DNA from 3 places in the Acidovorax sp. JHL-3 genome. Region 1 is predicted to be linked to each of the others. Evidence: predicted binding sites of a transcription regulator. Region 1 holds the regulator's gene; each other region holds the start of a gene.
The links. The regulator NrdR, encoded in region 1, represses ribonucleotide reductase genes. The targets are predictions, from matches to a motif close to CACNANATNTNGTG.
Positions count from the first base shown of each region.

Region 1 (4,158 bases):
GGACCTTCGTGGCCGACGTGACCGAAGGTTTCCTTGAAATCACCCACAACAGTTTTGCCCTCATCGGGCTGGCCGTTGCCTTTGTTGTTTTGACCCTTACGGCCCGCCCCGACCTGCGCCAGGCAGGCGAGGCGCATCTGATGGACTGGCTGCAGTCACGTCAGGTGGCCCTGCTGGAAATGCCAGTGGAGCTGGGTGCCATCGAACGCGCCACTGCCAGCAACCCCAAGGATCTGCCAAAAGAGCAGGCTGCGGTGGCTTACTGGCTGAGCAAGAAATACCGCGTTGCGCCAGAACCCCTGAGCGCACTGGTGGCTGAAGCTTATGAAACCGGCGCACGCACCAAGATCGATCCGACCCTGATCCTGGCCATCATGGCCATCGAATCCAGCTTCAACCCCTTTGCCCAGAGCTCCGTGGGCGCTCAGGGCCTGATGCAGGTGATGACGCGGGTTCACACCGACAAGTACGAAAATTTTGGCGGTCACTTTGCAGCGTTCGATCCGGTTACCAACCTGCGCGTCGGTGTGAAGGTGCTTCAGGAATGCATAGCCCGGGCTGGTTCGGTGGAAGGCGGGCTGCGCTATTACGTGGGCGCGGCCAATCTGCCCGATGACGGCGGATACACCGCCAAGGTGCTGGCCGAGCATTTCCGGCTGCGCCAGGTCGCTGGCGGACGATCCACTCCCATGAACCCGCCCGCCACCCTGTCGACCCAGGCCCCGGCCCCGGCCCGCACCGTACCGGTTGTCGCGCCCGCCGATGCCCCCGAAGCCGCAGGCGACAAGCTCGCGCTGCTTTAAGGTCTTTGAAAACGGGCATCCCATCGAGTGATGAGGCGCCGGTCAGCTACACTAGAGGCGTACGCGACTGGCGATAGGCGTGGCTCCCCACAAGGTGCCGCCGCTGACGTGGAAACCGGCAAGGGCATGCCTCTTGTGAACCACTAGGGAGCGTGCCGCAAAGGCTCAGGGCCTTCTGCGTTCCGCCGTTCGCCTGGGCAGCCCTTGTTTCAAGGGACACAAGTTCATAGGACTGCCAATCATGTACAACCGCAATATTCTTGTCGAACAAACCGATCCCGAGCTGTTTGCCGCCATCCAGGCTGAAAACGCCCGGCAAGAGCATCACATTGAGCTCATCGCCAGCGAGAACTACGCCTCCCCCGCAGTGATGTGGGCTCAGGGCACGCAACTCACCAACAAATACGCCGAAGGCTACCCCGGCAAGCGCTACTACGGTGGCTGCGAGCATGTGGACGTGGCCGAGCAACTGGCCATCGACCGCGTCAAGAAAATCTTCGGCGCCGAAGCCGCCAACGTGCAGCCCCACTGCGGCGCATCCGCCAACGAGGCGGTATTCCTGGCATTCCTCAAGCCCGGCGACACTATCATGGGCATGAGCCTGGCCGAAGGCGGCCACCTGACACACGGCATGCCACTGAACATGTCCGGCAAGTGGTTCAACGTCATCTCCTATGGACTCAACGCCCAGGAAGCCATTGACTACGACGCGATGGAAGCCAAGGCACGGGAACACAAGCCCAAGCTCATCATTGCCGGTGCCTCGGCCTACAGCCTGCACATCGATTTCGAGCGCTTTGCAAGAATAGCCAAGGAAATCGGCGCCATCTTCATGGTGGACATGGCCCACTACGCCGGGCTGATTGCCGCCGGCGTCTACCCCAACCCCGTGCCGCACGCTGACGTGGTCACTTCCACCACCCACAAGAGCCTGCGCGGCCCCCGTGGCGGCATCATCCTGATGAAGGCCCAGCACGAAAAGGCCATCAACAGCGCCATCTTCCCCGGCCTGCAGGGCGGCCCGCTGATGCACGTCATCGCGGCCAAGGCCGTGGCTTTCAAGGAAGCGCTGCAGCCCGAGTTCAAGGCCTACCAGGAACAAGTGGCCAAGAACGCCAAGGTGGTGGCCGAGACGCTGACCGCACGCGGCCTGCGCATCGTGAGCGGCGGCACGCAAAGCCACGTGATGCTGGTGGACCTCCGCGCCAAGGGCATCACCGGCAAGGAAGCCGAGGCCGTGCTGGGCGCCGCTCACATGACCATCAACAAGAACGCCATCCCCAACGACCCTGAAAAGCCGATGGTGACCAGCGGCGTGCGCATTGGCACCCCCGCCATGACCACGCGCGGTTTCAAGGAAGAAGAAGCGCGCATGACGGCCCACCTGATCGCCGACGTGCTGGACAACCCGCGCGACGAGGCCAACATCGCCGCCGTGCGTGCCAAGGTCAACGCGTTGACGGCCCGTTTCCCTGTTTACGGTTAAGCCCAGCGCACTGCCCCATGAAGTGCCCCTTCTGCAGCCACCAAGAGACGCAAGTCGTTGAAACCCGGGTGTCTGAGGAGGGGGATTTTGTTCGCCGTCGGCGCCGGTGCAGCGCCTGCGAAAAACGCTTTACCACCTACGAGCGCCCCGAGGTGAACTTCCCGGTGGTGGTCAAAAAAGACGGCCGCCGCATTGAATACGAGCGCAGCAAGTTGCTGGCCTCGTTCAATCTGGCTCTGCGCAAGCGGCCCGTCAGCACCACCCAGATCGACAGCTCCATTGAGCGCATCGAGGAAAAGCTGCTCAACATGGGGCAACGTGAAGTGCTTTCCAGCCACATAGGCGAGCTGGTCATGCGCGAGCTCAAGAAGCTCGACAAGGTGGCTTACATCCGCTTTGCCAGCGTGTACCGCAGCTTCGAAGACATCGACGATTTCCGCGCAATGGTCGATGAGGTTGGCAAGTAATCCGCGTCTGATTTAAAGCTTTTTTAGCCTCAAGCGCTTATCTATCAAGCGCATACAGCTATTAATTAAATAGCAGATCATGACCCGATGGTGGCGCCAGCAGGCCGCACGGCGGCCATGCGGCTCACCTGCCTCCCGCCACCAATCACTATCAAAAATAGAGCTACTGGCGCTTGATGCATAAGCGCCAGGGGCACTTTTTGGCCTTATTGGTTGGACCCGGTGACCTGTGCACTCCGGGTGATGCGGTTCGTCGCCGGGGGTGCCAAGGGGCTGCTGGCGCGGAAATAGGCCTCCAGTGCGTCCAGGTCCTGGCCCCCGCCCAGCATGTCCGGCACTTGGGCAAACACCGTGAAATTGTCGCCACCGCCCGCCAGGTAGTTGCTCATTGCGACACGCACACGGGCCTCATCGGTCAGTGGCTGGCCGTGCAGCGCCATGTGGCTGATGCGCGCACCGGCGGGCCGCGAGAGGTCGTAGGAATAGCCAAACCCCGCCGACACCGACAGCACGCGCGGCCGCTCGGGCGTGTTGGTGCCACTGTCAAACTGCTGCTCCAGCGCCGCACGCAGCTGCGCCCCGGTGAAGGTCTTGACGACCAGGTGGTTGCCAAAGGGTTGCACGGCAAACAACTGCCCGTAGCGCACCAGCCCCTGCTCGTCGGGCACCAGGTCGGCGCGCACGCCGCCGGGGTTCATGAAGGATATCTGCGCCCCGCCCTGCCCGGGTAGGCGCGTCGCATGCAGCTGGGCATCGGCAATCAGGTTGCCCAGCGGCGATTCGAGCGACGGGCCGGGTTGCCGCAGGATGGCAGCGGTGACCTGCCCCACGGGCCGCTGGGCCAGCGGCACGGCCGCCGCATGGTAAGTGGCCACCAACTGCTGCACGCCGGTGTCGACGGGAAACACGGGCACAACGGCGCTCGTGTCCACACGGCCCTGCGGGCCCGTGAACCCTTCGCCCTGCACGATGACCTGGCGCGCCGCCTTGCGCACCACGCGGCGTGTGCGGGTGTCCACGCGCAGGGCAATGTCGGTCACCAGCGTGCCATACAGGCCCGCGCTGGTCAGCAGAAATGGGCGCTGCGGGTTCACGCTGGCGTAGTCGCACACATAGGCCCGATGGGTGTGGCCCGACACCACTACGTCGATCGCCGGGTCCAGCCGCTCAAGGATGGGCACGATGTCGCCGCTGAGCCCCGCGCAACTGGTCTCGGTGATGCCGGCCGCGGTGCCTCCGCCCTCGTGGATCACCACCACGATGACATCGGCGCCCTGGGCGCGCAACTGCGGCACCAGCGCGTTGGCAGTGGCGGCCTCGTCCTCGAACCGCAGCCCGACTACGCCAGCGGGCGACACCATGGTGGGGGTGGCCTTAAGCGTGAGACCGATGAACCCCAAGG
Region 1 is NZ_JAFU01000001.1:2,063,642-2,067,799, reverse strand. Features, by position in the region: gene K226_RS18855 (lytic transglycosylase domain-containing protein) at 1-803, shown strand, start outside; ZMP/ZTP riboswitch at 857-1,009, shown strand; gene glyA (serine hydroxymethyltransferase) at 1,045-2,289, shown strand; gene nrdR (transcriptional regulator NrdR) at 2,307-2,756, shown strand; gene K226_RS0109720 (bifunctional metallophosphatase/5'-nucleotidase) at 2,963-4,158, opposite strand, start outside.

Region 2 (4,158 bases), 2.0 Mb from region 1:
GGCGATGGCAACGCAATTCGAGTTGCGCATGCCGTCCTGTGCAATCTTGTTGCGCAGGGCGTCCCAGTCCAGCGTGGACGAGCGATCCACTTCCACATAGCCGCCGCGGGCCGTTGACAGCATGTCGAGCGTGTCCAAAGGCAGGATGCCGCGATCCCATAGCGAGCCTTTGTAGCTGTGATATTTACCGCGCTCCCTGGCCAGATCACTGGAAGCCCAGTAGGCGTAATAGCAGATGGCTTCCATCGATTGATCGGCAAATTCCACGGCTTCTTGCGAAGCGTAAGGAATGCGCAGTTCGTACAGGCTGTCCTGAAAGGCCATGACCCCCAGGCCCACCGGGCGGTGGCGCAGGTTGGACTCCCTGGCCTTCTTGACGGCGTAGTAGTTGATGTCGATCACGTTGTCGAGCATGCGCATGGCCACCTTGATGGTCTTCTTGAGCTTGTCGTGGTCGAGTTTGCCGTCCTTGATGTGCTGCAGCAGATTGACCGAACCCAGGTTGCACACGGCGGTTTCGGTGTCGCTGGTGTTCAGCGTGATTTCGGTGCACAGGTTGGACGAGTGCACCACGCCGGCGTGCTGCTGGGGTGAACGCACGTTGCAGGCATCCTTGAACGTGATCCAGGGGTGGCCGGTTTCGAACAGCATGGTCAGCATCTTGCGCCACAGGTCGGTGGCCTGTACCGTCTTGGCAGGCTTGATTTCGCCGCGCGCTGCCGCCTCTTCGTAGGCGACATAGGCCTTTTCAAAGGCTGCGCCAAAAAGGTCGTGCAGGTCAGGCACGTCAGACGGCGAGAACAGCGTCCAGGTGCCCTTTTCCATCACGCGGCGCATGAACAGATCGGGAATCCAGTTGGCGGTATTCATGTCGTGCGTGCGGCGGCGGTCGTCACCGGTGTTCTTGCGCAGCTCCAGGAACTCTTCGATATCGAGGTGCCAGGTTTCCAGGTAGGTGCAGACGGCGCCTTTGCGCTTGCCGCCCTGGTTCACTGCCACGGCCGTGTCGTTGACCACTTTGAGGAAGGGCACCACCCCTTGCGACTCGCCATTGGTGCCCTTGATGTGGCTGCCCAGCGCGCGCACGCGTGTCCAGTCGTTGCCCAGGCCGCCAGCAAACTTGGACAGCAGGGCGTTTTCCTTGATGGACTCATAGATGCCATCGAGGTCGTCGGGTACTGTTGTGAGGTAGCAGCTGGACAACTGCGAACGCCGCGTGCCGCTGTTGAACAGCGTGGGCGTGCTGGACATGAAGTCGAAGCTGGAAAGAATCTCATAGAACTCGATGGCGCGTGCTTCGCGGTCGATCTCATTGAGCGAGAGTCCCATGGCCACGCGCATGAAGAAAGCCTGGGGCAGCTCGATGCGCGTTTTCTTGACGTGCAGGAAGTAGCGGTCATACAGGGTTTGCAGGCCGAGGTAATCAAATTGCAGGTCGCGGTCGGCCTTGAGGGCGGCGCCCAGGCGCTGCAGGTCGTACTGCAGCAGACGTTCATCCAGCAGCTCGTGCTCCACACCCTTCTTGATGAACTGCGGGAAATAGTCCACATAGCTTTGCGCCATTTCGGCCTGAGTGACTTCGCGGCCCAGCACCTCACGCACGATCGTGTGCAGCAACAGGCGCGCTGTGGCGTAGGTGTAGTCCGGATCCTTCTCGATGAGTGTGCGTGCGGCAAGAATGGACGCCTTGTAGACCTCTTCCATCGGTACACCGTCATACAGGTTGCGCATGGTTTCCGCCACGATGGGCTGGGCGCTGATGTCTGATCCCAGGCCGACGCACGCCGATGCAATGAGCGACTGCAGGCGGGCCAGGTCCAACGCCACGCGCTCACCGCCGTCCATGACATGCAACTGGGGGGCTGCGGGGGTTTGCTCTTCGGCTTGTCGGGCGCGCTCCTGGGTGCGGCGCTCGCGGTAGAGCACGTAGGCCCGAGCAATTTCATGGTGACCGCTGCGCATCAGCCCCAGTTCCACCTGGTCCTGCACGTCCTCAATGTGAAAGGTGCCGCCGCCGGGGCGTGAGCGCATCAGCGCGCGGGTCACATTCTGGGTCAGCATGTCCACCACCTCACGCACGCTGGCCGATGCGGCGCCTTGTGTACCGTGCACGGCCAGAAAGGCTTTCATCATGGCGACGGCGATCTTTTGCGGCTCAAACGGGACCACTGCGCCGTTGCGCCGGATGATCTGGTAGTGGGTCAGCACATTGGCCGTCGCGGGAGCGTGGGATGGCAGCGCCTGTGGCGTGGCGGCGAGGTTGTCGGGGGTGGTCAAAGCAGCTTGCATGGGTGTCCTCTTCTGTGGGCTGTACGGGATGGGCGGGCGGGCTGGGAAAAGCGGTCGCGGTGTTTTCAGTGTGTAACGGCGAAAATCTGTCGCACACTATAGATGGTGTGTCGATAGTATTCAAGACACTACCTGTAGTGTATCGCCTTGATAGGGGTCACAATCCGAGTTGCGCTGTTGCAGTGCGGCGCAGCGGGAAATCGAATGATCCCGCAGGCCCCATGCAGCCGATATGTGATGACTGAAATCAAGCAAAACCGGGCGTCGCAGGCGGTTTTTCTGGACCAGGCCGCGTGGGCGTTGACGCGGGGTTTTTTTCGCACCGCTGGGGGCGCGTTACAAACGGTGATGTTTGCGTGCTACAGCGGTGTCGCAGGCGTCACCGGTGCGGGTCCGGTATGCCTCGGGTTTCCGCAGGAAACTGCGTGAGGGGCCAGGCGAGCAGGCGCTGAAGCCTTGTCCAGTCAAATCCGGGGCCGGGGTCTTGCTTGCGTCCCGGTGCGACGTGTTCGTGCCCCGCCACATGGGTGACGGGGTAGCGCTCCCGGATGTCGGCGCACAGTCTGGCCAGCACCTCGTATTGCACCGGCTCAAACATCTGTCCTTCGAGCCCCTCCAGCTCGACACCAATCGAGTCGTCGTTGCACTGCGATCGCCCCCGGTAACTCGACTGGCCTGCGTGCCAGGCGCGCTCGTCGCAGTCCACAAATTGCCAGAGGGTGCCATCCCGTTCTATGAAGAAGTGCGCCGACACCTGCAGTCCCCGGATGCTTTGAAAGTAAGGGTGCGCGTCCCAGTCCAGGGCGTTGGCGAACAGTTTTTGTACCGACCCGCTGCCATAGCTCCCCGGCGGAAGGCTGATGGAATGGACCACGATCAGATCCACGGCAGCGCCACTGGGGCGCGGGCCAAAATTGGGAGAAGGTTGCCTGAGGGCCTCGTGATGCCAGCCCGCGTCCCACCGGGTTTGCGAGGGTGGCCCTTCAGCCAAGGTCGTCATGTGCGTCGTTGTCGCTCGGGGCGGAGATGTTCAACCGGGCAATGCGGTAACGGATTTGTCGCAGGCTGATTCCCAGCCGCGCCGCGGTGGCTGTCCGGTTGAAGTTGGCCTCGCGCAGCGCGCGCACCAGGATCTCCCGTTCCTGCTGGTCCAGCCAGGCTTGAAGATCGTTGGGCAGTGAAGTGCACGGTGTCAGTCCGCTGGTTGCCGCCATGCCGGGCGCGGCGTCGGCAACGGGCGCTGTTGTGGCCACTGGCTGGGTGGATGATGGGCGGGCGCCAAAGGCATCGGCGGCAGAGGTGGCGCACTCCACGTGCAGTTCATCCCCGTCGCTCAGTGCCACGGCCCGGTGCAGCAGGTTCTCCAGCTCGCGCACGTTGCCGGTCAGGGGGTGGCTGGCAATGGCATTCAGCGCCTGCTCCGTGAGTGCCGGTGTCTTCATTCCCGATTCCTGCGCTATGCGGGCCAGCAACGCCGTGCACAGCGCGGGCAGATCCTCTCTCCGCTCGCGCAGCGGAGGAATGACGATTTCGATCACGTTCAGGCGGTAATACAGATCCTGGCGGAACCGGCCCGACAGCACGTCGGCCGCGAGGTCGCGGTGGGTGGCGCTCACGATCCGCACGTCCACGGTTTCCTCCTGGGTCGAGCCCAGGGGCCGCACGCTGCGCTCCTGAATGGCGCGAAGCAGCTTCGATTGCATTGCCAGGGGCAGATCGCCGATTTCGTCGAGAAACAGTGTGCCGCCGCGTGCGGCCTGGAAATAGCCGTCGCGGTCCTGACCGGCCCCGGTGTACGACCCTTTGCGGGCGCCAAAGAATTCGGCTTCCAGCAGGTTTTCGGGGATGGCGCCGCAATTGACGGCAATG
Region 2 is NZ_JAFU01000001.1:23,107-27,264, reverse strand. Features, by position in the region: gene K226_RS0100115 (ribonucleoside-diphosphate reductase subunit alpha) at 1-2,289, opposite strand, end outside; gene ampD (1,6-anhydro-N-acetylmuramyl-L-alanine amidase AmpD) at 2,669-3,289, opposite strand; gene K226_RS0100105 (sigma-54 dependent transcriptional regulator) at 3,273-4,158, opposite strand, start outside.
Region 2: K226_RS0100115 (ribonucleoside-diphosphate reductase subunit alpha) is a predicted target of NrdR. The motif match lies at 2,384-2,397, and genes of this name have one in related genera.

Region 3 (4,158 bases), 1.2 Mb from region 1:
AGCGGCGCAGCCGCTCAGGGGGTTGTTCACTTCTCGGCAAAAAACTGGCGCTCGTGGTGCTCGCCCTGCTTGCCCACGTTGAAGCTGGAAACGGGGCGGTGGTAGCCCATCACGCGGGTCCAGACCTCGCAGGGCTGGCGCTCGGCGTCGGTGAGTTGAACGTTGTCAATGGCGGCTTGCTCGGTGATCGAAAGATGGCTCATGGTGGTATCTCCTGGGGTCGAAAAATGGACACGCTGCAAAATTACGGCGCTGTCCGGCGGGAACGCATACAACGGGTTGGGAGTCTTGAATGCTCCTATTTCGATAGCTGTTAGCGCTTATTACATAAGGGCTACGGGCCTTTTTCTTCTAAATATCGGCCTGCATTGGCCGCGCCAGAGCCTGCGCCCTCACGCAGCCAGTGCAGCCCGCTTGGCGGCCAGCCGCTCTTCGTCGCAGCGCGGGCAGAAGGGGTGTTCGCCCGCCAGGTAGCCGTGCGTGGGGCAGATCGAGAACGTGGGCGTGACGGTGATGTACGGCAGGCGAAAGCGCGTGAGTGCGCGCCTGACCAGATCGCGGCAAGCCGCGCCGCTGGACAGGCGCTCGCCCATGTACAGGTGCAGCACGGTGCCGCCGGTGTATTTGGATTGCAGCGCCTCCTGGCGCAGCAGGGCCTCGAACGGGTCGTCGGTAAAACCCACGGGCAGTTGGGACGAGTTGGTGTAGTACGGCTGGCTTGCCGTGCCGGCCTGCAGGATGGCGGGCCAGCGCTTTTTGTCCTCTTTGGCGAAGCGGTAGGTGGTGCCTTCGGCGGGCGTGGCCTCCAGGTTGTAGAGGTGGCCGGTTTCTTCCTGAAAAGCCGTCATGCGCTCGCGCACATGGTCGAGCAAGCGCACGGCAAACGCATGACCCCAGTCGCTGGTGATGTCGTGCGCATCGTGGGTGAAGTTGCGCACCATCTCGTTGATGCCGTTCACGCCCAGTGTGCTGAAGTGGTTGCGCAGGGTGCCCAGATACCTCTTGGTATAGGGGAACAGGCCCTGGTCCATGAGGCGCTGGATGAGCTTGCGCTTGGTCTCCAGGCTCTGCTTGCCCAGTTCCATCAGGCGGTCCAGCGCGGCGAACAGGCCGGCTTCATCGCCCGCATGCTGGTAGCCCAGGCGCGCGCAGTTGATGGTCACCACACCCAGGCTGCCGGTCTGCTCGGCGCTGCCAAAAAGGCCGTTGCCGCGCTTGAGCAACTCGCGCAAATCGAGCTGCAGGCGGCAGCACATGGAGCGCACCATGTTCGGCTCCAGCTCGGAGTTGATGAAGTTCTGGAAATACGGCAGACCGTACTTGGCCGTCATGTCAAACAGCAGCTGCGCGTTCTCGCTCTCCCACGGGAAATCCTTGGTGATGTTGTAGGTGGGGATGGGAAAGGTGAACACGCGGCCCTTGGCATCGCCCGTGGTCATCACGTCGATGTAGGCGCGGTTGATGAGGTCCATCTCGGTCTGCAGGTCGCCATAGGCAAACGGCATTTCGTGGCCTGCGATCACGGGCACCTGCTCGCGCAGGTCTTCGGGGCAGGTCCAGTCGAAGGTGAGGTTGGTGAACGGTGTTTGCGTGCCCCAGCGCGAGGGTACGTTGAGGTTGTAGACCAGCTCCTGGATGCACTGGCGCACGGCGGCGTAGTCCATGCCGTCCTTGCGCACGAAGGGCGCCATGTAGGTGTCGAACGACGAGAACGCCTGCGCACCCGCCCACTCGTTTTGCAGCGTGCCGAGAAAGTTGACGATCTGCCCCACGGCCGAGCTCATGTGCTTGGGCGGTCCCGCCTCCACCTTGCCGGGCACGCCGTTCAGCCCCTCATGCAGCAGCGTGCGCAGCGACCAGCCCGCGCAGTAGCCGCTGAGCATGTCGAGGTCGTGGATGTGGATGTCGCCATGGCGGTGCGCCTCGCCGATCTCGGGCGTGTAGACGTGCGACAGCCAGTAATTGGCCGTGACCTTGCCCGCCACGTTGAGGATCAGGCCACCGAGCGAATAGCCCTGGTTGGCGTTGGCATTCACGCGCCAGTCGGCGCGCGTGAGGTATTCGTTGATGGAGCTTTCCACGTCTACCAGCGTCTGCTTGTCAGCGCGGAGCTGGGCGTGCTGCTCGCGGTAGACGATGTAGGCGCGCGCGGTGGCCAGGTGGTTGGCGGCGATCAGCGTCTGCTCGGCCACGTCCTGGATCTGTTCCACCGTGGGCGCCTCGCCATGAAAGCGGTGGATCAGCACCTTGGTCACCTGCGCGGTGAGCAGCGCCGCTTCTTCGGCGCCATATTCACCCGCCGCCTGCCCGGCACTGGCCAGCGCGGCGCGGATGCGCTCCGCATCAAAAGGAACGCGCTGACCGCTGCGCAAAACGACCTCGCGGGGCAAGGTGACTAGGGTGGACGCCATGGGTTCTCACAATCTGGCAAGGGGTTAAAACACTACATATGGTGTTCACGATACCCATCAAACACTATAGGTAGTTTGATTCAGCACAAATGCGGCTGTCAGCAGAAGTAAAAAAAGCCCCGACACCAGCACACGGTGATCAGGGCGTAAGCCATCTGCGCCCGATACGCGGCGGGCTTTTGGTTGCCTCTGCGTGCGTGCTGGCACCACCGCCAGAGCCGCTCGCCCAAGCCGGCCCGCTGCACCGCCACGCGCTGGCGGCAGTGGCAGATGGCTTTGTCGCGGCGCCGCTGGGCAACGCGTTCATGGGCCGGGTGGCGGGGGTTCATCGGCACGCAGGCGATCGACGTCGCCGCCACGCAGGCGCACGCACTCACCGGGGGCGAGGGGACCTGTGGGTGCGGATCAGCCCGCCTCGACGGGACATGGGGCCAACCGGATCCGGTTGCGCCCGTCCTCTTTGGCCTGGTACATCGCCGCATCGGCCCTGTCGATCACACTGCTTTGGCTCTCGTCGCGCCCCCGGAAAATCGCCACGCCGATGCTGGCGGTGCATTGGTGCTCGATGGTCCCGGTCGCGGGGCCGGATGGCGCGGCTTGCAGCACATAAAGATCGGACAGGCGGATGCGGATTTTTTCGGCGACAGCGATGGCTTGTTCGCTGGCTTCGGCCGGTTGCGTGTCCAGTTCGCACAGCAGCACCACGAATTCGTCACCGCCAAAGCGCGCCACGGTGTCGGCTTCACGCACGCACGCCTTCAGACGCTCGGCCACTTCGATCAGCAGCAGGTCGCCCACGCTGTGGCCGTGGGTGTCGTTGAGGGACTTGAAGTTGTCGAGGTCGAGAAACAGCAGCGCCCCATGGTGGTGGCTGCGCTTGCTGGCCGACATGGCCTGGTCCAGGTGCTCCAGCATCAGGCGGCGGTTGGCCAGGTGGGTGAGCGGGTCGTGGAAGGCGAGCTGACGCACCTGCTCTTCCAGGCGCTTGCGCTCGGTGATCTCGCGCGTGATGCCGTGGTAGCCGATGATTTCGCCCTGAGCATTGCGATCGGTCTTGGACATGACCTCGCCCCAGATCAGGCGGCCATCCTTGCAGCGGTGCTGCACCTGAAAGTTCAGAAACCCGACAGGCGTGCCGGATGCCTCTTCCTGTGCGCGGCGCTGGATCATGGCTTTCACCACGGCGACGCCTTCTTCGGTGAACATCTCAAACACATGGCGCCCCACCACCTCGTCGGCCCGAAAGCCGCGCAGGCGTTCGTCCGCCGGGCTGATGTAGGTGACGATGAGCCGGGCGTCGGTGCGCCACAGCACATCCTGCGCATCTTCGGTGAGCAGGCGGTACAGGGCCTGGCTGTCGTGCAGCGCCTGGGTGCGTTCGGCCACCAGGGCCTGCAGGGCGCTGTTTTGCTCCTGCAGGCTGTGGAGCGGGAAGACCTCGCCGTCCTGCGTGCTGTGGTAGGGAACGGAATAGCTGCAGTGCACGATCATCCAGTCGTCGCCCTCGCGGCGAAAGACCAGCGTGAGCCGCACCACCTTGGTCGAAAAATAATCGCCGCCGCTGGGCAGGTGGATGTGAAAGAAGGCGGTGGCGACCACCACGCTGTCGGCCAGGTCCTGCAGCGCGATGTCGAGCATCTCGATGCGGATGCGGCCGGGCACCTGGGCAAAGTCTTGCCGGGTGATGCGGATCCATTCCTCGCGGTCGTGGATCAGCTGGCTCCCGCTGCCAGGGTAGCCGGTGAAG
Region 3 is NZ_JAFU01000001.1:884,648-888,805, reverse strand. Features, by position in the region: gene nrdD (anaerobic ribonucleoside-triphosphate reductase) at 27-203, opposite strand; gene K226_RS0104045 (ribonucleoside triphosphate reductase) at 393-2,411, opposite strand; gene K226_RS19270 (diguanylate cyclase domain-containing protein) at 2,817-4,158, opposite strand, start outside.
Region 3: K226_RS0104045 (ribonucleoside triphosphate reductase) is a predicted target of NrdR. The motif match lies at 2,442-2,455, and genes of this name have one in related genera.